DNA from 2 places in the Pseudomonas sp. S30_BP2TU TE3576 genome. Region 2 is predicted to be linked to the other one. Evidence: riboswitches for the same ligand, from Rfam matches in the RefSeq annotation. Region 2 holds a riboswitch; the other holds the start of a gene.
The links. Region 2 has a riboswitch for cobalamin ahead of cobO (cob(I)yrinic acid a,c-diamide adenosyltransferase). Riboswitches for the same ligand answer to the same signal wherever they lie in the genome.
Positions count from the first base shown of each region.

Region 1 (12,064 bases), 4.4 Mb from region 2:
AACTGCGATCGATGGTGAAGGGTTCCAGGCCCGAGAGGCGGCAAGCCTTGGGAATGTCCGGGATTTCCCGCGGCGCATAACCGGCCACGGCTTTGGCGATGGCTTCGATATGGCCCGGCGTGGTGCCGCAGCAGCCGCCGACAATGTTGAGGAAGCCGCTTTGGGCGAATTCTTCGATGACCTTGGCGGTTTCCGATGGCAATTCGTCGTACTCACCGAATTCGTTCGGCAGGCCGGCGTTCGGGTGCGCGGAAACGTGGGTGCCTGCCTTGTTCGACAGCTCTTCGAGGTACGGGCGCAATTCACGGGCGCCGAGGGCGCAGTTCAGGCCAACCGAGATCGGCTTGGCGTGGGCCACGGAGTTCCAGAAGGCTTCGGTGGTCTGGCCCGACAAGGTGCGACCCGAGGCGTCGGTTATGGTGCCGGAAATCATGATCGGCAGTTCGACGCCCAGTTCCTCGAACACGCCTTGGACGGCGAAGATCGCGGCCTTGGCGTTCAGGGTGTCGAAAATGGTTTCGATCAGGATCAGGTCGGCGCCGCCTTCGATCAGGCCTTTGGTGGATTCGGTGTAGTTTTCCACCAGCTCATCGAAAGTCACGTTGCGGTAGCCGGGGTTGTTCACGTCCGGGGACAACGAGCAGGTGCGACTTGTAGGACCGAGCACGCCGGCAACGAAGCGCGGCTTGTCCGGGGTTTCCAGGGTCTTGGCGTCGGCAACCTTGCGCGCCAGGCGTGCGCCTTCTACGTTTAACTCATACGCCAGGCCTTGCATGCCATAGTCAGCCAGGGAGATCTGGGTGGCATTGAAGGTGTTGGTTTCCAGAATGTCGGCGCCGGCGTCGAGGTAGGCTTTCTCGATGCCGCCAATCACGTCCGGGCGAGTCAGTACCAGCAAGTCGTTGTTGCCTTTGACATCGCTCGGCCAGTCAGCGAAGCGTTTGCCACGGTAATCCTGCTCTTCGAGCTTGTAGCTCTGGATCATCGTGCCCATACCGCCATCGAGAATCAGGATGCGCTCTTTGAGGGCGTGCTTGAGAGCTTGAAGGCGAACGCTGCGATCGGACATTTGGACTACTCGGTAAGACCATGACGAAGGGCCGGGATGATAGCAAACCTGTGCGCTTTTAGAGCATGACTCGATTTTGCATGAATATCGTTCATGTTGGTAGAGATGACAGGCCGGTAGAATCGCGGCGTTTTTTCAGGATTCAGGACCAGGGACATGTCGTATCGCTTCGTCATCAGCATATTGCTGTTGTTTTCAAGCTGGGGCGCTGTGGCGCAAAGTCCGGCGATCTCCTCTGCCATTTCATACAGCCGCGACATTCAACCGATCTTCACTGAAAAGTGCGTGGCCTGCCACGCCTGCAACGACGCCGCCTGTCAGCTCAATCTGGGCAGCGGCGAGGGCGCGGCGCGTGGCGCGACGAAAGTCCCGGTTTATGACGGTGACCGCACTAAAGCAGTGGCCCCGACACGGCTGTTTTTTGACGCCTCCGGAAAAACCGCCTGGCAGCAAAAGGGCTTCTATTCGGTGCTCGATGCCCAGGGCAGTCAGGCTGCATTGATGGCGCGGATGCTGGAGCTGGGTCACAAAACCCCGTTGCAGCCCAACGCCAGGCTGCCGGAGGACATCGTCCTGGGCCTGAACCGGGAAAACATGTGCGCCATGCCCGCGGAGTTTGACGGCTATGCCGCGTCGCACCCGAAGGAGGGCATGCCGCTGGCGGTGACCGGCCTGACCGATCAGCAGTACCAGACGCTGCAACGCTGGCTGGCGGCCGGGGCGCCTATCGACCAGCAGGGCCTGGTCCCCAGTGCAAAAGAAGCCCGACAAGTGCTCCAGTGGGAAAACCTGCTCAATGCGCCGGGGGCCCGGGAAAGTCTGGTGGGACGCTGGTTGTACGAGCACTGGTTCCTCGCCCACCTCTACTTCAAGGATGGCGAGCCCGGGCATTTCTTCCAGTGGGTGCGTTCGCGCACGCCCAGCGGCCAGCCGATTGACCTGATCAACACCCGGCGCCCGAACGATGACCCGGGCACGCAGTTTTACTACCGCTTGTGGCCGGTGCAGGGCGTGATCGTGCACAAGACCCATATCACCTATCCGCTGAGTTCGGCGAAGCTGGCGCGGGTCAAGTCGCTGTTCTACAGCGGTAACTGGCAGGTCAACGCATTGCCGGGCTATGGGCCGCAAAGCCGGGCCAACCCGTTTGCCACCTTCGAAGCGATTCCGGCCCAGGCGCGCTATCAGTTCATGCTCGATAACGCCGAGTACTTTGTGCGCACGTTTATCCGTGGGCCGGTGTGTCGTGGCCAGATCGCCACGGACGTGATCCGCGATAATTTCTGGGCGCTGTTCCAGGCGCCCGAACACGACCTCTACATCATCGACCCGAACTATCGGGGACAGGCCACGCCGTTGCTGGCAATGCCGGGGCAGAACGATGATGTCGGCAGCGTCCTCAGCCTGTGGCACGACTACCGCGACAAGCGTAATGAATACGAAGCCTTGCGCCGGGACAGCTACGCCGATCAGCCGGCGCCGAGCTGGTCGACCCTGTGGGCGGGCAATGACAATGCGTTGCTGAGTATCTTCCGCCATTTCGACAGTGCTTCGGTGACCAAAGGCCTGATCGGCGACGTGCCGCAAACGGTGTGGCTGTTCGACTATCCGCTGCTGGAGCGCACCTACTATCAACTGGCAGTCAATTTCGATGTGTTCGGCAACGTGTCCCATCAGGCCCAGACGCGGCTGTATTTCGACCTGATCCGCAATGGTGCCGAGCAGAACTTCCTGCGCCTGATGCCCGCCGATTCCCGGGATGGCTACCTCGACGATTGGTATCAGAACAGTGGCAAGTTCAAGATGTGGCTGGACTACGAGACCATCGATAACGACAAGCCAACGGCACTGAATCTGAACCCGCAGGACCCCAAGCGAGATTTCGCCCGGCAATTGCTCTCCCGCTATGGCGACCTCAATGCCAGGCCAGATCCGATCAACCGCTGCGACGGTGCCTATTGCTCGCGGCCGAACATTGATCCGGGCCTGCAAAGTGCCGAGCAGGCGCTGAGCCGCCTGACCTCGCGTCCGGCGGCCGGGTTGAAAGTGATTGATCAACTGCCGGAAGCGACCATGCTGCGTATCGAAACCAGCAGCGGCAAGCGTGAGATCTACAGCCTGCTGCGCAACCGTGCTCACAGCAACGTCGCGTTCCTGCTCGGCGAATCGCTGCGCTATCAGCCGGGGCTCGACACCCTGACGATTTTCCCGGGTGTGCTCAGCAGCTATCCGAACTTCATGTTCAACATTCCGGCCGAGCAAGTGCCGGCGTTTGTGGATGCAATGGAGAACGCCAGGGATACCGACAGCTTCGAGAAAATCGTCGAACGTTGGGGGATACGTCGCAGTCATCCGCAATTCTGGCCGTATTTCCATGACCTGAGCCGCTACATCCAGGAAACCAATCCGGTGGAAGAGGGCGTGCTGGACATGAATCGCTACGAGAACCTCTGAAAAACCACGGATCCCCTGTGGGAGCGGGCTTGCTCGCGAAAGCGGTGTGTCAGGCGCAATTGATTTGCCTGACACGACGCCCTCGCGAGTAAGCCCGCTCTCACAATTCTTTCCCGACAAAAATACTAGGACTTTGTCCGGCGCGTTGATTGGCGTAAACTGCGCCCAAGCCTGCGAGGAGTTTCCATGACCGCTATTACCATTACTGACGCCGCCCACGATTATCTGGCTGATCTGCTCTCCAAGCAGAACACCCCGGGTATCGGCATCCGCGTCTTCATCACCCAGCCTGGCACCCAGTACGCCGAAACCTGCATTGCCTACTGCAAGCCGGGCGAAGAAAAACCCGAAGACACCGCGCTGGGGCTGAAAAGCTTCACCGCGTACATCGACCACTTCAGCGAAGCCTTCCTGGACGATGCCGTTGTCGACTACGCCACCGACCGCATGGGTGGCCAACTGACCATCAAGGCGCCAAACGCCAAAGTACCGATGGTCAACGCCGACAGCCCGGTCAACGAGCGCATCAACTATTACCTGCAAACCGAGATCAACCCGGGGCTGGCCAGCCACGGCGGCCAGGTCAGCCTGATCGACGTGGTTGAAGACGGCATCGCTGTCCTGCAGTTCGGCGGTGGTTGCCAGGGCTGCGGCCAGGCCGACGTGACGCTGAAGGAAGGCATCGAGCGCACCTTGCTCGAGCGTATTCCCGAGCTCAAGGGCGTTCGCGACGTAACCGACCACACGCAGAAAGAAAACGCCTACTACTAATAAGGTGTTCGCTGCGAAACGAAAAAACGGCGCCCCGTGAGCGCCGTTTTTTATGGGGCATTGGAAACCTGTGGCGAGGGGGCTTGCCCCCGTTGGGCTGCGAAGCGGCCCCGGCTTTTAAAACGGGCGCACAGATTTTGCGACGGCTACGCCGCCGAACGGGGGCAAGCCCCCTCGCCACAGGGTTGGTGGTGAATCAGGGTCTGTAAAGATGCGCATGCCCCGCGCGATACAGCGATGACTCGCTGAAATGGTCACTGCCCAGCACCCGACCCACCAGAATCAACGCCGTACGGCGAAAGCCTTTCGCCTCAACCTTCCCGGCAATATCCTCAAGCGTTCCCACCACCCAATCCTGATCCGGCCAGCTCGCGCGATGCACCACCGCAATCGGGCAATCGGCACCGTAATGCGGCACGAGCTCTTCAACGATCTTCGGCAGGTGATTAACCCCCAAATGAATCGCCATGGTCGCACCGTGCTGCGCCAGGCTGGAGAACTCCTCTCCGGCTGGCATGGCGGTTTTGTCGGCGTAGCGAGTCAGGATCACGCTCTGTGAAACGTCCGGCAGCGTCAGTTCGGCGCCCAAAAGGGCCGCGCAAGCTGCCGTTGCGGTGACACCGGGCACGATCTCGAACGCAATGCCCAGCTCACGCAGATAGCGAATCTGCTCGCCAATGGCGCCGTACAGACTCGGATCGCCGGAGTGCACTCGGGCCACATCCTGGCCTTTGGCGTGGGCGCTCTTGATCAGGTCGATGATCTGTTCCAGGTGCAGTTCGGCGCTGTTGACCACCTGTTCGGCACAATGACCTTCCAGTACGGCGGCCGGCACCAGAGAGCCGGCATAAATGATCACCGGGCAGCTGCGAATCAGTCGCTGGCCCTTGACGGTAATCAGTTCGGGGTCGCCGGGACCTGCGCCAATGAAGTAGACGGTCATCGTCGGTTCCTGTGGGAAAAAGGGGGATGAACAGGGCTTCAGATGAAGATTGTTCATGATCAATGGCGGGGATTATCGGGGTTTTTATGCCGCGCCGGCCAATGCCAGGGTCGCCTGGGCATATTTTTGTCGTGGGATCAGCAGTTTTGCCGGGGCCTGGGCCAGTTGTTCGGCCAGGGCCAGCGCGGCGCTTTCCGCCACGCCGTAGCAACCGGTGCGCTCAAACGCTATCTGCGATTGATGACTGAGTTGCTGCTCATAAGCGGCAAGTTGCTGGCTGCTGAAATACATCAATTCCAGGCCAAGCTGCTTCGCCAGTTCGATCAGTGCAGGTTCGTTGCGCTTCAAATCGATGCTGGCCAGGGCCTTGATCTCATGAAGCGGGATCTGATGCGCTTCCAGCGCCTGGTCGAGCAGCGCCCGCAGCGTGCTGACAGGGCAGCCCCGCTGGCAGCCCAGGCCGACCACCAGGGTCGGCGCTGTGCTGGCAGCAGTCATGCGTGGTATTGACCATCGCTTTTGCGGCGGAACAACCAGGCGCTGATCAGGCCCAGGGCCAGCCAGAATGCCACGTTGGTCAGCTGCGAAGCGATTTTGAACTGGGCTTCCAGTGCTTGCGGAGCGAGCATCGAATGCACCTCCGGTTGCGGTGCGCCAATCACATGGGGAACGGCGAGGATCGCCACACCGAGGACTTTCATCAGCCAGTGACGGCTGAACACAACCAGGGCGATACCGACGGCGGTGGAGGCGGCGGTGCCGATCCACCACAGTTGCCGTTGTGCCAGATCGGCGGCGGCAGTGCCGGGCAATTCAGGTGGCAGGCCGAGCGTCGGTGCGAGCACGAAGGTCGCATAACCGGCCAGGCCCCAGAGCAGGCCTTGAGAGGTTTTGGTCGGTGCACGCAAGGTGTACAGGCCGGCCAGCATCAGGGCGAAACCGACGGCCACCACCAGGTTGCCGCCAGTGGTCGACAGCACACGCTGCCAGCCGTCTTCCGGCTCCCAGGCTTGCGCATCGTGGGTGTGAGCAGCCATGGCGCCATCGGCGTGCTGGTGAACTTCAACGGCGGCCGGTTCGGCTTTTTCGTAGGTCTCGGCCTGCAAAATCAGCGGCGCGACCCAGAAGCTTTGCAGCAGGGTCAACAACAGGGCGGCCAGCAGTCCGGTGAAGCCTGCGGTTTGCGCAATACGCTTGATCATGTCAACAGCTCTCAGTGGCACGGGAACGCGGAGCTGTGACGGGTATCGTGGGCGGCATTGTGCACCGCTTCGATGTGCGAGAAACCGGCGAAATAGACAAGACAGGCGCCCAGGATCGACGCGCAGACGGCGGCGGTCAGACGTTGGGCCAGGGTAGAAGTGGTGCTGGTGGTGATGTGGCCGGTGCTGCTGATGATCGACATGGCGTATCCCTCTGGTCTGTCAGCGGGGAATAAGAGCGCATGCAAAAAACTGCACGACCAGGCGCGCAGCGTTTCAAACAGCGCCCGCCCACCGCGGGTTTGTTGGTTCAGTGATCGTACTGGTCACTTTGTGTTGCGGGCCGGTCTCCGGGCTCACGAGGGGCGCAGGCCTCTGCCTGTTCCTGAAAGCATCACCTTCCCATGCCGTAGTGGCACAGTGGATCTGATGCTTCGCTCGCTTACCGTTGCGGGGGCAGCACCGGACTGACATGGCTTAAGAGTAAAGCACATGATTCACCGGTTTCCCGTTTCACCCTGTGAAGGGCACCCGTAACAAGGCGTGTAGGAGAGCATGGGAGGGGGTTGGGCGTCAATTGGCAAGGGTTCTCAACTGTAAACCGAGTCGCTTTCTTCGCGAGCAAGCCCGCTCCCACACTTGACCCTTTTCCCCTGAAAGAACCCGATCAAATGTGGGAGCGGGCTTGCTCGCGAAGGGCACACCGCAGAAGTCACGTGAACATTGACCCGCCCCAAGACCATGCGTAGCCTTGCGCTTTCGAGGTTCTTCGGCGTTTGCCGAAGCTAAGAAGGGAACGCGGTCAATGCCGCGGCTGCCCCCGCAACTGTGAACGGTGATGTTCGCTGCCACGCCACTGCAGGCTCAATCCATGAGTCCGGCGGGAAGGCGCAGCGAATGCCAGGCTCAAGGCTGGCACACCGTCAGCCAGGAGACCTGCCTCGACACAGATTCTCACTTTCAACCGGGCGGGGTGATCCGGTGGCGAACTCTTCAGGCACGCGCGCCCGCGTTGCCGGTTGTCGTCCCGTATGCCCGCCAGCTTAGCCAAAGGGCATCCGATGAAAACACTGGCCAAACTCCCCGTCACTATCGTCACAGGCTTTCTCGGCTCGGGTAAAACCACGCTGCTGCGGCACATGCTCGACAACGCCCAGGGCCGCCGCATCGCGGTGATCGTCAATGAATTTGGCGAGTTGGGCATCGACGGCGAAATTCTCAAGCAATGTTCCATCGGCTGTACCGAAGAAGAGGCCAACGGCCGAGTCTATGAGCTGGCTAACGGCTGCCTGTGCTGCACCGTCCAGGAGGAGTTCTTCCCGGTGATGCGCGAACTGGTGGCCCGTCGCGGCGATCTCGATCACATCCTGATCGAAACCTCGGGCCTGGCACTGCCAAAGCCGCTGGTGCAAGCCTTCCAGTGGCCGGAAATCCGTAGCGCCTGCACGGTTGACGCGGTGATCACCGTGGTCGACAGCCCGGCTGTCGCCGCCGGCACGTTCGCCGCATTCCCCGATCAGGTCGACGCCCAGCGCAAACTCGACCCGAACCTGGACCACGAATCGCCGCTGCACGAGCTGTTCGCCGACCAATTGGCCAGCGCCGACCTGGTCATCCTCAACAAAACCGACCTGATCAACCCGGCAGACCTGGCCCGCGTGCGCCTGGAAGTCGCCGAAGAATTGCCGCCTGCGGTGAAAATCGTCGAAGCCAGCAGCGGTCGCCTGCCGCTGGACGTGCTGATCGGCCTGGGTGCCGGCTCCGAAGAACACATCGACAGCCGTCACAGCCACCACGACCATCATCACGATGGCGACGACGATCATGACGACCACGATCACGACGCCTTCGATTCGATCTCCATCGAACTGCCCCAGGCCGACGAAAGCCTGCTGATGGACGCGCTGACCCAACTGGTAGTCCAGCACGGCATCTTGCGGGTCAAGGGTTTTGCGGCGATCCCGAACAAACCGATGCGCCTGCTGATCCAGGGCGTGGGCACGCGTTTCGACAAGCATTTCGACCGCCAGTGGGGCGCCGAAGAAGCGCGCATCACCCGCCTGGTGTTGATTGGCCAGGAACTGGACGCCACTGTTCTCGAAGCGCAATTGCGCGCCGCGCTCAGCGTGTAAGCCATGCACCTGCTCAGGACCCAGCCCGGCGGTTTCGTGTCGGATGACAACATCGCCGACCTTGGACAAACCCCCGCCGACCTGGTGGTCCTGTGCAGTGGCGATTCCAGCCTGGCGCTGCTCGCCGAAGCGGCGCAGCAGTTGCCCGGCGATTACCCGAGCGTGCGCCTGGCCAACCCGATGCAGGTGCAGAACCATGCCTCGGTCGACTTGTACGTCGATGAGGTTCTGCGTCACGCCAAGGTGATCCTGATTTCGCTGCACGGCGGCATCGCCTATTGGCGTTACGGTATCGAGCGTCTGGTTGAACTGTCGCAGCGCGGCGTGCAGGTGATTCTGGTGCCGGGCGATGATCGCCCGGACCCGGAGCTCAGCGACCTGAGCACGGTCGGCGCCGAGGATCGCGATCGGCTCTGGCAGTTTCTGCGTCAGGGCGGCATGGGTAATGCGCTGAATTTTTTCCGCTGCCTGGCGAGCCGCTGGCTGGCACGCGATTACACCTGGGGCGAGCCGCAAACCCTGCCACGCACGGCGATTTACCATCCGCACAAACACTCTGCCGCACTGAGCGACTGGCAGGCCGACTGGCACGCCGATCAATCCGTGGCGGCGGTGTTGTTTTACCGCTCGCATTTGCAGGCGGCGAACACTGCTTTCATTGATGTTTTTTGCCAGCGATTGCAGGCGGCGGGGTTGAATCCGTTGCCGATTGCGTTGGCCAGCCTGAAAGAACCCGGTTGCCTTGGCGTGGTCGAGGACTGGCTGGATGAGGCCAGCGTCTCGGTGATCCTGAACACCACGGGGTTCGCCCAGTCGAGCCCCGAAGCCCCGCATCTGCGCCCGTTTCGCCGCAATATTCCGGTGATTCAGGCCATTTGCGCACAGGACAACGAACCGGGTTGGCGCGCCAGCGAACAGGGCCTCGGCCCCCGTGACCTGGCGATGCACATTGCCTTGCCGGAACTGGACGGCCGCATCATCAGTCGCCCGATCAGTTTCAAGGATCTGGCGTGGCGCAGTGAGCGCAGTCAGTCGGATGTGGTTTGCTACCGGCCGCAACCGGAGCGCATGGATTTCGTGGCCGAACTGGCGCGGCGTTGGGTCGATCTGGCGCGGGTACCTAATGCTGATAAACGCATTGCGTTGATTCTCGCCAATTACCCGACCCGCGACGGTCGCATCGGTAATGGCGTCGGGCTCGACACCCCGGCCGCCGCACTGAATATCCTGCGGGCGCTGCATGCCGAAGGTTATCCGTTGCCGGCCGAATTGCCCGACAGCGGCACCGCGCTGATCCAGCAGTTGCTGGGTGGCGTCAGCAACGATCTGGATACCCTCGACCTGCGTCCGTGTCAGCAAAGTCTGGCGCTGGACGAATATCTGGCGATGTTCCACGCACTGCCCGAAACCAACCGCGCGGCTGTGCTCGAACGCTGGGGTACGCCAGAAAACGACCCGATGTGCCGCAGCGGACGGATGATGATCGCCGGCCTGCGTTTTGGCCTGACTTTCGTCGGCATTCAACCGGCGCGGGGTTATCAGGTCGACCCGAGCGCGGTGTATCACGATCCGGACCTGGTTCCGCCCCATGGTTACCTGGCGTTTTACTTCTGGCTGCGCAACACCTACGGCGCGCATGGCGTGATCCATGTCGGCAAGCACGGCAACCTCGAATGGTTGCCGGGCAAAGGCGTGGGGTTGTCGGAGCACTGCTGGCCGGACGCGTTGCTCGGGTCACTGCCGAACATCTATCCGTTCATCGTCAACGACCCGGGCGAGGGCGCCCAGGCCAAGCGGCGGACCCAGGCTGTGATCATCGATCACCTGATGCCACCGCTGACCCGCGCCGAAACCTACGGCCCGTTGCGCAACCTCGAGCTGTTGGCGGACGAATATTACGAAGCGCAGTTGCTCGATCCGCGCCGCGCCCGAGAGTTGCAGCGCGACATCCTGCAACTGGTGCGCGACACGCACATTGACCGTGAACTGCAACTGGACGAACAGCTCGACAGCGATGCCGACGCGGCGGTCTGGTTACCGCGACTCGACACCTACCTGTGCGACTTGAAAGAGTCGCAGATCCGCGATGGCCTGCATGTGTTCGGCGAATCGCCCACCGGTCGTTTGCGCATCGACACCTTGCTGGCGTTGTTGCGCATTCCAAGGGGCGATGGCCGAGGTGCGCAATCGAGTCTGCTGCGGGCGCTGGCCAAGGCCTTCGGACTGGGTTTCGATCCGCTTGATTGTGTACTGGCCGAGTCCTGGGCGGGGCCGCGTCCCGAGCCTCTTTTGCTTATCAGCGACGACACTTGGCGTACGGCGGGCGATACCCGCGAGCGCCTGGAACTGTTTGCCGCGCAGTTGATTTCGGACGCGTTGAATAACCCCTGTGGGAGCGGGCTTGCTCGCGAATCGGTTGAGCATTCAACATTGATGTCGATTGACCCACCGCTTTCGCGAGCAAGCCCGCTCCCACAAGGGGCAAACTGGAATGAAGTGCAAGCCATCCTCGACAGCTTGCGCGAAGTGGTCGCACCAAGGCTGGACGCCTGCGGCCCCGCGGAAATGCGCGGTCTGCTTGACGCCCTCAGCGGGCGCTTCGTCCCGGCCGGCCCCAGCGGTGCGCCGAGTCGTGGGCGCCTGGACGTGCTGCCCACCGGGCGCAACTTTTACTCGGTGGACGTGCGCAATTTGCCGACCACCACAGCATGGCGCATCGGTTTTCAGTCGGCCAACCTGATTCTGGAGCGGCACCTGCAGGATCACGGCGACCATTTGCGCCAGCTCGGTCTGTCGGTATGGGGCACCGCGACCATGCGCACCGGTGGCGATGACATCGCCCAGGCCATGGCGTTGATGGGCGTGCGTCCGGTCTGGGCGACCGGCAGCCAGCGGGTCGATGATTTCGAGATTCTGCCGTTGAGTTTGCTCGACCGCCCGCGAGTCGACGTGACCTTGCGTGTCTCCGGTTTTTTCCGCGATGCCTTTGCCAATTTGATCCGCTTGTTTGACGCGGCGGTGCAAGCGGTCGCCGACCTCGATGAGCCGGACGATCTCAACCCGCTGGCGGCCAAGGTGCGCGACGAACGTGCAGCCTTGCGGCAGGCGGGGCTCGATGAAGACACGGCGCGACGTCAGGCCGGCTGGCGGATTTTCGGGGCCAAGCCCGGCGCCTACGGTGCAGGTGTGCAGGGCGCCATCGACGGTCGTCTATGGCAGACCCGTGAGGATCTGGTCGCCGTTTATTTGAACTGGGGCGGCTACGCTTACGGCGGCTCTGACGAAGGTACCGCGGCTCGGGAGCAATTCACCCAGCGTCTGGGCCAGGTGCAAGCAGTGCTGCAAAACCAGGATAACCGCGAGCACGATTTGCTCGACTCCAACGATTACTACCAGTTCCAGGGTGGCATGCTCGCGGCGGTGGAAAGCCTGAAAGGTGAGGCCGCAGCCAGTTATCATGGCGACCACAGCCAGCCGGACTTGCCGAAAATCC
Region 1 is NZ_JBNDLK010000001.1:5,758,187-5,770,250, forward strand. Features, by position in the region: gene metH (methionine synthase) at 1-1,069, opposite strand, end outside; gene ABIA48_RS26375 (fatty acid cis/trans isomerase) at 1,226-3,523, shown strand; gene nfuA (Fe-S biogenesis protein NfuA) at 3,710-4,294, shown strand; gene cobM (precorrin-4 C(11)-methyltransferase) at 4,491-5,237, opposite strand; gene ABIA48_RS26390 (cobalamin biosynthesis protein) at 5,322-5,735, opposite strand; gene ABIA48_RS26395 (CbtA family protein) at 5,732-6,439, opposite strand; gene ABIA48_RS26400 (CbtB domain-containing protein) at 6,451-6,642, opposite strand; cobalamin riboswitch at 6,764-6,989, opposite strand; cobalamin riboswitch at 7,185-7,397, shown strand; gene cobW (cobalamin biosynthesis protein CobW) at 7,501-8,571, shown strand; gene cobN (cobaltochelatase subunit CobN) at 8,575-12,064, shown strand, end outside.
Region 1: another riboswitch for cobalamin. It lies ahead of ABIA48_RS26400 (CbtB domain-containing protein); the one in region 2 lies ahead of cobO (cob(I)yrinic acid a,c-diamide adenosyltransferase).

Region 2 (12,064 bases):
CAGAAACCCTGTGGGAGCGGGCTTGCCCGCGAAGAGGCCAGAACATTCACCACTACGGCGTTCAGACCAATGCCAATCCAACCAACACCCCTGCCTCCAGCAACTCCAGCATTGCCCCTGCCGTATCGCCCGTCGCTCCACCGAGCCGCCGCAGCATCACCTGCCGCAGCCAGACAAACCCGAGAACCGCCAACACCACCGCCACCACACCACTCAAACCGGCAATCAGCACACAAGCCAGTGCACTGACCGCCAACACCTGCTTACCCGCCGAACGCGGAAGATGATCGGCCAATGCCTGACCCAGGCCACCGGCGCGCACATAGGGTGTGGCCAGGAACAAGCCGAGCAATGCGCTGCGACCTATCAGCGGTACGATGATCAATGCCAGCGAATGCGGCTGTTCGATCAGCGCCAGCAGCGCGGTGAATTTAAGCAGCAACACCAACACCAGCGTCACCACGGCGATCGGCCCGCTACGCGGGTCTTTCATGATGGTCAGTGTGCGCTCACGATCGCCAAACCCACCGAGCCAGGCGTCGGCACTGTCGGCCAGGCCATCCAGATGCAACCCGCCGCTGAGCAGCACCCAAATACTCAGCAACAACGCCGCGTGCAACAACGTCGGCGTGCCCAGCAGCAGCCAGTTGAATGCCCACAGAATGACACCAAAGAGTAATCCCACCAGCGGATAAAACAGCAGCGACCGCCCCAACGCCTGAGGCTCAGGCATACCGGGCAGGCGAACCGGCAGACTGCTTAGAAATTGCAGGGCGATCCAGAATGGCAGCATGGTCAGCGCATTTCCTTTAACAAGCCAGCCGGCTCCACGGTCAGCGAAAACAGCGCGCCATGCCCGACTTCTACGTTGAGCAGTTGCTCTCGCGGCAGCCCGCGAGCTTGTGCCAGCAATAGACGCATCACACCGCCATGGCTGATCAGCAAAATGCGCTCACCGGCACAGGTCGCGTGCAAACGCTCCAGCGCTGCCAGCACCCGCGACGAAAACGCTGTAACCGGCTCACCCTGAGGCGGCGTGAACGAATAAGGATCGGCCCAGAACAACCCCAGGGCCTGCGCGTCGGTTTCCATCAACGCCGCCGCGCTTTGCCCTTCCCAAGCGCCGAAATGCAACTCTTGCAGGTCTTTATCCAGGTGCACCGGCACATCCAATTGCGCCCCAAGCTCTTCGGCAAACCGCGCACAACGCTGCAGCGGCGAACTGACCAATCGATCCCATGGCCCCTGCCCGACTACGGCGGCGCGCATCTGCGTCCAACCCAATTCGGTCAACGCGTCATCGATGCTGCCGCGCAAGCCGCCGCCGAGTTCGGTTTCACCGTGACGCAACAGATCCACGCGCAAGGTCATGCCGGACGATCTGCCACGGCGGCTTCGGCGAAGGTCGCCATCTTCCCGTGCAGGTCGCAAGCCAGACGCAGCAGCGGTACGGCCAGTGCCGCGCCACTGCCTTCGCCAAGACGCAGGCCGAGATCGAGCAACGGCTGCGCATTCAAGGTTTCCAGCACATGGCGATGCCCCGGCTCGGCGCCGCGATGCCCGAACAACAGCCACTGCCGACACTCGGGATTCAAGCGCACCGCAACCAGCGCCGCGACACTGCAAATGAAGCCGTCCACCAGCACCGCGACACCTTCTTGAGCGCAAGCGAGATAGGCACCGACCAGCGCGGCGATCTCAAAACCGCCGAGGTTGAACAACGTCTGCAAGACATCACTACGCTGCGCGCCATGCAATGTCAGGGCGCGCTCGATCACCTGGGCTTTGTGGCTGACACCTTCGGCGTTGAGCCCGGTGCCAGGCCCGGTCAAATGACCTACTGGGCAATCAAGCAGCGCGCACGCCAGGGCGCTGGCGGCGGTGGTGTTACCGATGCCCATTTCGCCACCGATAAACAACTGCGCACCCGAGGCAATTGCCCGCTGCACACTGTCACGGCCGGCCTGCAAGGCAAGTTGCCCCTGGACCTCGGTCATGGCCGGCCCCTGTACAAAATTGGCCGTGCCCGGACCGACGTTCAGGTGGCGCACGCCCGGCAGGTTCAACGACGGCATCACCGTGCCAAGGTCAACCACCTCAAGGGAAGCGCCCAGTTGCCGCGCCAGCACGCTGATCGCGGCACCACCGCTGACGAAGTTGTGCAACATCTGCCCGGTCACTTCCTGGGGAAACGCCGACACGCCCTCGGCGACGACGCCATGGTCACCGGCAAAAATCGCGATCCACACGTGCTCCAGACTCGGCTTGACCCGCCCCTGCAAACCCGCCAGTTGCACCGCCACCGATTCCAGCTGACCGAGGGAGCCGGCCGGTTTTGTCAGTTGCTGTTGCCGCGCCTGCGCTTGTTCGAGCACTTGGGTATCGACCGGCTTGCACGGGTTCAGCCACCAGGATTGAGTCATAACGCATTTCCTTTCAGAGTCAGGGGCAGGCCGGCGACGGTCAGGACGACGCGCTGACAACGCTCAGCCAGAGCTTGATGCAGCCATCCGGCTTCATCGACATAGCGGCGAGTCAATTCGCCCAGCGGCACGACACCCATTCCGGTCTCGTTGCTGACAAAAATGATTTCACCCGGCAACGATGCCAGGCATTCGAGCAGAGCATCCCGCTCGGCTTGCAGGCGCCCGGCATCGTCGAGCATCAGCAGATTGGTCAGCCACAGGGTCAGGCAATCCACCAGCAGGCAGCGGTCGGCGCGAGCGGATTCGCGCAGCACCCGGGCCAGTTCGACGGGTTCTTCGATCAATGCCCATTCGGCAGGACGACGGGCACGGTGATGGGCCACCCGCTCGCTCATTTCTCCGTCCAGTGGCTGGCTGGTGGCGATGTAGGTGACGGCCAGAGCGCTGTCGATGGCGAGCTTTTCAGCCAGGCGACTCTTGCCGGAACGGGCGCCGCCGAGGATCAGTTGGAGCATGGTTACATCCTTTCAAATGGGCGGTGAGGCCACTTCAGTCTTCGCGAGCAAGCCCGCTCCCACATTAGAACGCGGTCAACTGTGGGAGCGGGCTTGCTCGCGAAGAGGCCAGAGCTTTCACCTCAAATCCCGCAGAGCCGCCGCAATAGCCCGGTATCCAGATGCTTCTCCACCAGATCCGCCAGCCGCTCGATATCACGCTCGCGCAAGGCGTGGTAATCCACGGCCTGCACATCCTGCAAACCGGCCCAGCGCAGCAACGCGCTGCACGCCGCCGGCGATTCGAACAGGCCGTGCAGGTAGGTGCCGAAAATCTGCCCGTCAGCACTTTGCGCACCATCACAGCGGCCGTCATCCAGTTGCACGGCGGCGTTTTCCAACGCTGGCCCGGAGGTCACGCCAGCATGAATTTCATAGCCTGATACCGGCGCATCTTCCAGCGCCAGGCGGCCACGCACATTGCGCAGCTGCTTCTCTTGTTCGAGCTGGGTCTGGAACGCCAGCAGACCCAGGCCGGCGCTGGAACCCGGTGTACCTTCGAGGCCCAGGGGGTCATGCACTTGCTCGCCGAGCATCTGCAGGCCACCACAGATCCCCAGCAGTTTTCCGCCATAACGCAGATGCCGGGCGATGGCGGTTTCCCAACCGTTGGCCCGCAGGTGCGCAAGGTCGCTGCGCACACTTTTCGAGCCAGGAAGAATGATCAGGTCGGCGGGGGGAATCGCCTGGCCGGGGCCAATGAATTGCAGGTCTACCTGCGGATGCAGGCGCAGTGGATCGAAATCGGTGTGATTGCTGATGCGCGGCAGCACCGGCACCAGCACTTTCAGCACCTGTTCGGCTTTATCGGTCTGGCGTTGATCGATACCGTCCTCGGCCTCCAGGTGCAGGTCCATCACGTACGGCAGCACACCGATCACCGGTTTGCCGGTGCGCGCTTCAAGCCAGTCGAGACCGGGCTGCAACAACGCGATGTCGCCGCGAAAACGATTGATGACGAACCCTTTGACCCGCGCCTGTTCGCTCGGTGACAGCAGCTCGAGGGTCCCCACCAGATGGGCGAAAACCCCGCCGCGATTGATATCGGCGATCAACACCACCGGGCAATCCACCGCTTCGGCAAAGCCCATGTTGGCGATGTCGCCGGCCCGCAAGTTGATTTCCGCCGGAGAGCCCGCGCCCTCGACCATCACCAGCGGATACGCCGTGCTCAAGCGCTCATGGGAGGCCAGCACCGCTTGCATGGCGATGGTTTTGTAGTCGTGATAGGCGACGGCGTTCATGGTCGTGACGGCTCGGCCATGGATGATCACCTGGGCACCGGTGTCACTGTTGGGCTTGAGCAATACCGGGTTCATGTCGGTGTGCGGTTCGAGGTGTGCGGCCTGGGCCTGTACCGCCTGGGCGCGGCCAATCTCGCCACCATCGGCGGTCACCGCACTGTTGAGGGCCATGTTCTGTGGCTTGAACGGCACCACTCTGACACCCTGACGCGTGACCCAACGGCACAGCGCGGTCACCAGCGTACTTTTACCGGCATCCGATGTGGTGCCCTGCACCATCAGCGTGGTCATTGGTTTTCCTTGGCGAAATCTTCGAACGCCTGCGTCAGTCGCACCCAGGCGATTTCATCACCGGGCAAGCCGAATCGCAGGCTGCTGTTGTGCGTGAACAACCGCAGCAGAATGCCGCGCCGGGCCATGAATTCATGCAGTTCTTCGGCGCGTTCGGTGATCAGCCACTGGAACAGCGCGCAACCGCCTTCGGGCTTGAAGCCGTGTTGTTCCAGCAACGACGCCAGGCGCTCGCTGGCCGCTTCGGTGCGCACCCGTTGCCGCGCCTGCCCTTCGGTATCGCGCAGACAGGCCTGGCCCACTACCCGGGTTGACCCGCTGACGGCCCACGGCCCCACTTGTTCAGCCAGCAGCTTGAGCAACTTGCGCTCGGCCAGCACAAACCCCAGGCGCACACCGGCCAGGCCGAAAAACTTGCCGAACGAGCGCAATACGATCAATCCGACTTGATGGGCAAACGGCGCCAGGCTCAGTTGCGGCGTGTTATCCATGAACGCTTCGTCCACCACCAGCCAGCCACCGCGCTGGGCCAGCCGCGTGTGCCAGTCGAGCAGGCGACTGGGCGTCAGGCTCAGGCCCGTGGGATTGTTCGGATTGACCACCACCAGCACGTCGAGACTGTCGATAAAGAAGTCGACTTCATGCTCCAGCACTTCGCGCACGATGTAGCCGTCGCGACGCCACGCTTCGGCGTGCTCGGCATAACACGGCGACAGCACGCCGACCTTGCCCGCCCGACGCAATCGCGGCAGCAGTTGAATCGCCATTTGCGAGCCAGCCACCGGCAATGCCTGCAAGGTGCCGTAGTAATCGCAGGCGGCCTGCTCCAGACCATCGTCCGCCTCCGGCAAACGGGCCCAGGCCCGCAGCGGAATCTCCGGCACCGGGAACGGCCAGGGCGCAAGGCCCGTCGACAGGTCCAGCCACTCGGCTTCATCTATGCCGTATTCGAGCGCTGCCTTGCGCAATCGTCCACCGTGCTCAAGCATAAAATTCGGCTCCTATGCAGAGAATCAGCAGCCATAACCAGACCCCGCGCTGGACCAACTGCCAGCCCCGGTCAATGGAGTCGGCATCCGCCGGCGCACCTTCACCCAACTGCGGACGCTGATGCAGTTCACCATGATAAATTGCCGCCCCACCCAATTCGACGCCAAGGGCACCCGCCCCTGCCGCCATCACCGGACCGGCGTTCGGGCTGTCCCAGGTCGGCCCCTGGGTGCGCCAGCATTTCAACGCCAGACGGGTTTTACCCAGCAGCGCGTAAGTCAGCGCCACCAGACGCGCAGGAATGTAATTGAGGACGTCGTCGATCTTTGCCGCCGCCCAGCCGAAGCGTTCGAATCGCTCGTTGCGATAGCCCCACATCGCATCCAGCGTATTGCTCAGACGGTAGAGCACCACGCCCGGCGCGCCGGCCACGGCAAACCAGAACAACGCCGCGAACACCGCATCGCTGCCGTTTTCCAGTACCGACTCGGTGGCGGCACGGGCGACTTCGGTTTTATCCAGATCACTGGTTTTACGACTGACCAGATAACTCACGCGTTTGCGTGCTTCATCAAGATCATCCCCGCGCAAGGCCGTGGCTACAGGCGTGACATGCTCACCGAGGCTGCGCATGCCCAGGGCGCTATAGAGCGCGAGAATCTCGACGATCCAGCCAACGTACGGCGCCCAGGAGAATGCCGTGACCAACAGCACCAGCGGCAGCACGGCGATCACCCACGCGGTGACGCCATGGCTGCGCCAGCCTCGACCGCCGCCGTTGAAACGTTGCTCGATGCGCTCGGCAAAACGGCCGAACGCCACCAGCGGATGCCAGCGCTTGGGCTCGCCCAGCAGCGCATCCAGCGCAACCGCGGCGACACTCAACAACGCCATACTCATTGACTCACTCCCCAAAAGTTTTCGTACAGCAATTCCTGCAGCGGACGCGCCTGCGCCCAGCCTTCGAGTACCAGCATCGGCGCCGGATAGAACTCCCTCACCGGCCCCAGGCACAGCACCGCCAGCGGTTTGGCTCCGGGTGGCAACTTCAACAGATCGGCCAGGGCTTGCGGCTCGAACAGCGACACCCAGCCCATGCCCAGCCCTTCCACGCGGGACGCCAGCCACAGGTTCTGGATCGCACAGGACAACGAAGCCATGTCCATTTCCGGCAAGGTGCGGCGCCCGAAGACATGCCGCTCGCGGTCGTCCATCAGTGCGGCGACCAGCACCTCGGCGCAATCGCTGATACCTTCAACCTTGAGCTTCATGAACTCATCGCTGCGCTCGCCGAGAGCCTCGGCGGTGCGAATGCGCTCTTCTTCCACCAGGGCCTGGATTTGCCCACGCAAGGCGCGATCGCTGATGCGGATGAAGCGCCAAGGCTGCATCAAGCCCACGCTCGGCGCCTGATGCGCGGCCTCGAGCAGACGTCGCAGCAATTCGGGCTCGACCGTACCGCCGCTGAAGTGGCGCATGTCGCGGCGTTCAGCGATGGCGCGGTAGACCGCTGCGCGCTCGACTTCGGAGAATGCGTTGTCGGTCATGGCCTCTTCGCGGGCAAGCCCGCTCCCACATTTAAAAGTGAGCTGTTTGAAGAAACGCGATCCCCTGTGGGAGCGGGCTTGTTCGCGAAAGCGGCCTCAAGGCTCGGCGCAAACAGCGCGGCAATCGCCGTGGGATTGGACGGAAAATAAAAGTGCACGTAGGAGGCGGTCATCCGCCCGTCACGGTAAACCGCCTCTGCTCCACGCCCGCCGTTAGGGCTCGTGCCACGGGCAATCGGCACCCGTTCAGTAGTGGTCAGCGAATGGTGATAGGTGTGCCCGCGCAGCGAACCTTCCGGCAGTTCCACCGCTTGCAACGCCAGCGCTGCCAGACGCTTTTGCATGACCGCATCGCCGGCCAGCAAGCCAACGAGTTCGGCACGAGTGCCCTCGACATCGGTCAGGGCGTCGAGCAGATACAGCATGCCGCCACACTCGGCGAGCAAGGGTTTGCCGGCGGCGTGGTGCGCGCGGATCGCCTCGAGCATCGCGGTGTTTTGTGCCAGTGCGACATGGTGCAGTTCCGGGTAACCACCCGGCAGATACAGGCTGTCCGCCTCCGGCAACGCACTGTCGCGGATCGGCGAAAAGAACGACAGCTCGGCACCCATCGCCCGCAGCAAATCCAGGCTCGCGCCGTAGGTGAACGCAAAGGCTTCGTCACGGGCGACAGCAATGCGCACACCGGCCAGCAGCGGTTCGACGACGATGGCATCGGGGGCGGCAAACTCGACTGCCGGTGGCAGCGCGACCTCGCAACTGCTGGCCAGGGCATCGGCTGCCGCATCGAGGCGCAGGTCAAGATCGTTCAACTCACTGGCTTGCACCAGCCCCAGGTGTCGGCTCGGCAATTCGATCCCGGTTTCCCGGGACAGCGCGCCGTACCAGCGCAAACCTTCCGTCAGGCTGCCTTCGAGCAGTTGCGCGTGGCGCAGCGTGCCGACACGATTGGCCAGCACCCCGGCGAACGGCAAGTCCGGCTGATAACGCGCCAGCCCCAAGGCCAGTGCGCCAAAGGTCTGGGCCATGGCGGTGCCATCGATCACACCCAGCACCGGCACACCGAAATGTCGCGCCAGATCGGCGCTCGACGGCGTGCCGTCGAACAGCCCCATGACGCCTTCGATAAGGATCAGGTCGGCTTCAGCGGCGGCTTCCCACAGCAGCCGGCGACTTTCCTGCTCGCCGACCATCCACATGTCCAGTTGATACACCGGCGCACCGCTGGCACGTTCGAGGATCATCGGATCGAGAAAGTCCGGACCGCACTTGAATACGCGAACCTTGCGCCCCTGATTGCGATGCAATCGGGCCAGCGCCGCGGTGACGGTGGTCTTGCCCTGGCCGGAGGCCGGCGCGGCAATCAGTACCGCCGGGCAATGACGAGGCGTGTTCACAGCTCGACGCCTTTCTGCGCTTTGATCCCGGCCTGGAAGGCGTGTTTGATCATGCCCATTTCGGTGACAGTGTCGGCCATCTCGATCATTTCCGGTTTGGCGGCACGACCGGTGACCACCACGTGTTGCATCGGCGGTCGGGCCTGCAGGTCGCTGAGCACCTGATCGAGATCGAGGTAGCCGTGCTTGAGGGCGATGTTCAGCTCATCCAGCACCACCAGACCGATGGACGGATCGCGCAACAGTTCCCGGGACACCGCCCAGGCGGCTTCGGCGGCGGCGATATCGCGCTGACGATCCTGGGTTTCCCAGGTAAAACCTTCGCCCATCACGTGAAAGCGCACCTGCTCGGGAAAGCGTCGGAAGAACAACTCTTCGCCCGTACTGTTGCGGCCCTTGATGAACTGCACTACGCCGCATTGCATACCGTGCCCCATGGCGCGGGCGAGCATGCCGAAGGCCGAACTGCTCTTGCCTTTACCGTTGCCGGTCAGCACCAGCAACAGGCCGCACTCGTTCGGCGAATTGGCGATGCGCTCGTCGATCACGGCTTTTTTGCGCTGCATGCGCGCCAGGTGGCGTTCGTCACGATCGGGGGTATCAGTCATGGGGGAGCTCTCCGTTGAGGCTGGAATAACGGCGGGCAGGCACAACAATAGAAGGCAAAAAGCCTGGCATCGCCCACCGTGATGCCGCTGGATGAATCAGGCCGGTCTCCGGGCTCATGAGTGGCCGCGGGGCCAGACTGTGCGCCTTCCCGCATCAAATCGACACAGTGGCACCAGACACAGTTTTCACTCATTTACCGTTGCGGGGGCAGCGCCGGAATTGCGGGCCTTCGACTAGAAGAAGAACTCACTCACCGGCTTCCCTGTTTCACTCTGTCGACCCAAGCCACAGAGCACCTGAAACAAGCCGCGAAGGTTAGAGGGTTGGGGGTGGAGCGTCAATTAAAGCCGGGAGGCCACCTGCCGAATAACTGCTGTCAATCAATAAACTGACGCCAATCTTGTGCCACGCTCTCAGCAGTGATATCAAAGAGCCACAACCCCACAACACAATAACAAGGGTGAGCCCATGCAAGGCATGATCATCAGCAATCCAAAGCTGGAATTCCTGCGCCCGGTGCTCGAGCACTGGTTCGAATGCATCGACCGCTATAACGCCGTCCGCGGTGATGGCGACACACCGTACTGGCACGACGAAAAAGCCAATCTCGGATTGCTGTCTGCCGCAGCCTGGATGGCCGAGATGGTCACGCTGCAACAGACACCAACCCGTAAACAGACCGAAGAAGGCGAACGCAACAGCCGCGCCGACCTGTTCCTCGCCTCGCCCGAAACCCGCGCCTACATCCAGACCAGCCAGCGCTGGCCACGGGTCAACAGTCTCAATCTGACCCAGGCCCTGCTCGATATCGCCAGCGACGCAAAGCGAGTGAGCCATGCCAGCGACCTGAAGCTCGGCTGCCTGTTCGTCGCCCCGCAAAAAGCCCAGCAAGGCGCCACGCCGGAAGAACTCCAGGACATGGTCGACGACCTGCAGAAGGAACACACCTGCGCTGTGGCCTGGTATTTCCCTTACGCCTATCGCAAGTTGCGCAACGAAGCCGGCAACTATCACCCCGGCATTGCGGTTCTGTTCAAGGAAGCACGCGGCTAAGGGTTGAACCATCGGATGGCTATGCTTCTCTATGATTAGAACAAGGCATTCATAGGGAACATCAGCATGCGCACGCCCCCGCTCGTTCTCGTTATCGCGCTCTGCGGAGGGCTCGCCGCTTGTGGCGAGACCTCCAGGCTGCAAGTCTCCGACGGCACCGGCCCGTCACCTCAACTACCAGAACCCAACAAGACCCTGGTTCCGACCGTGAACATTGCACCTGCCATTGGCTGGCCGGAGGGTGCAAAGCCCATCGCTGCCAATGGCACCCAAGTGGCCGCTTTTGCCGAACACCTGGATCACCCGCGCTGGCTTTATGTGCTGCCCAATGGCGATGTGCTGGTGGCGGAAACCGCCGCACCACCCAAACCCGAAGACGGTAATGGCATTCGCGGTTGGGTCATGAAGAAAGTCATGGGGCGTGCCGGCTCTACCGTGCCCAGCCCGAACCGCATCACGTTGCTACGGGACAAGGATCACGACGGCATCGCGGAAACCCGAACCGTGTTTTTGGAAAACCTCAACTCGCCGTTTGGCATGACACTGGTCGGCAAAAATCTGTACGTTGCCAATACTGATCGCTTGTTGCGATTCCACTATGAAACCGGCGACACGGCGATCAAGTCGCAACCCGTCAAAGTGGTCGATTTGCCCGGCGGCCCGCTGAACCACCACTGGACCAAAAACGTCATCGCCAGCAAGGACGGCAGCAAGCTCTACGTCACCGTGGGCTCCAACAGCAACGTCGCCGAATACGGCATGGACAAGGAAGAAGGTCGCGCAGCGATCTGGGAAGTGGATCGTGCCACCGGCCAGCATCGCATATTCGCCTCCGGCCTGCGCAATCCCAACGGCATGGCGTGGGAACCGCACAGTGGCGCGCTGTGGACCGCGGTCAACGAACGGGATGAAATCGGCAGCGACCTGGTGCCGGACTACATCACCTCGGTGAAGGACGGCGGGTTCTATGGCTGGCCGTTCAGTTACTACGGGCAGCATGTCGACATTCGCGTCGAGCCGCAAAACCCGGACCTGGTGGCCAAGGCCATTGCCCCGGACTACGCGCTCGGCCCGCACACGGCATCCCTTGGCCTGACCTTCGCCGAAAACAGCAAGCTGCCGGCGCCTTTCACGCAAGGGGCATTCATCGGTCAGCACGGCTCGTGGAACCGCAAACCCCACAGCGGCTACAAAGTGATTTTCGTGCCGTTCAGCACCGGCAAACCTGTGGGAAAACCGGTTGACGTGCTCACCGGCTTCCTCAACGACAAGGAACAAGCGATGGGTCGCCCGGTAGGCGTGGTGATCGACCAGCAAGGCGACCTGCTGGTGGCCGATGATGTGGGGAACAAGGTGTGGCGGGTTTCGGCGGCTAAATAAACGCCCAACTGCCAACCTCTACCCAATGTGGGAGCGGGCTTGCTCGCGAAGGCGTCATAACATTCAACATCAATGTTGACTGTCAATCAGCTTTCGCGAGCAAGCCCGCTCCCACAGGGTTCAGCGTTTGCGACAGAGAGTGAGCCCATCACCCAACGGCAACAACGACAGATCCACCCGCGCATCGTCTTTCAAGGCTCGGTTGAGCGCCTGGATCGCTCGGGTGTCTGCACTCTCGGGACTGGCCTCGAGTACGCGCCCGCTCCACAGGGTGTTATCGAATACCGCCAGCCCTGCGACCCGCAGCAAACGCAGGGCGTGTTCCAGATAACCTGGGTAGTTGGCCTTGTCGGCATCGATGAATACCAGGTCGAACGACTCGCCCTGCCCTTGTCGCTCAAGCTCGGCCAGGGTTTCCAGTGCCGGAGCCAGACGCAGGTCAATCCGCCCGGCGAGCCCTGCTTCTTGCCAGTACCGTCGCGCGATGGCGTTGTAGTCGCCGGCGATATCACAGCAAATCAGCGAACCGTCAGCGGGTAATGCTGCCGCCATGCACAGCGCGCTGTAACCGGT
Region 2 is NZ_JBNDLK010000001.1:1,396,055-1,408,118, forward strand. Features, by position in the region: gene ABIA48_RS06310 (adenosylcobinamide-GDP ribazoletransferase) at 62-793, opposite strand; gene cobC (alpha-ribazole phosphatase family protein) at 796-1,371, opposite strand; gene cobT (nicotinate-nucleotide--dimethylbenzimidazole phosphoribosyltransferase) at 1,368-2,423, opposite strand; gene cobU (bifunctional adenosylcobinamide kinase/adenosylcobinamide-phosphate guanylyltransferase) at 2,420-2,941, opposite strand; gene ABIA48_RS06330 (cobyric acid synthase) at 3,064-4,515, opposite strand; gene cobD (threonine-phosphate decarboxylase CobD) at 4,512-5,504, opposite strand; gene cbiB (adenosylcobinamide-phosphate synthase CbiB) at 5,497-6,405, opposite strand; gene bluB (5,6-dimethylbenzimidazole synthase) at 6,402-7,052, opposite strand; gene ABIA48_RS06350 (cobyrinate a,c-diamide synthase) at 7,049-8,449, opposite strand; gene cobO (cob(I)yrinic acid a,c-diamide adenosyltransferase) at 8,446-9,057, opposite strand; cobalamin riboswitch at 9,140-9,373, opposite strand; gene ABIA48_RS06360 (hypothetical protein) at 9,527-10,111, shown strand; gene ABIA48_RS06365 (PQQ-dependent sugar dehydrogenase) at 10,178-11,491, shown strand; gene ABIA48_RS06370 (class I SAM-dependent methyltransferase) at 11,612-12,064, opposite strand, start outside.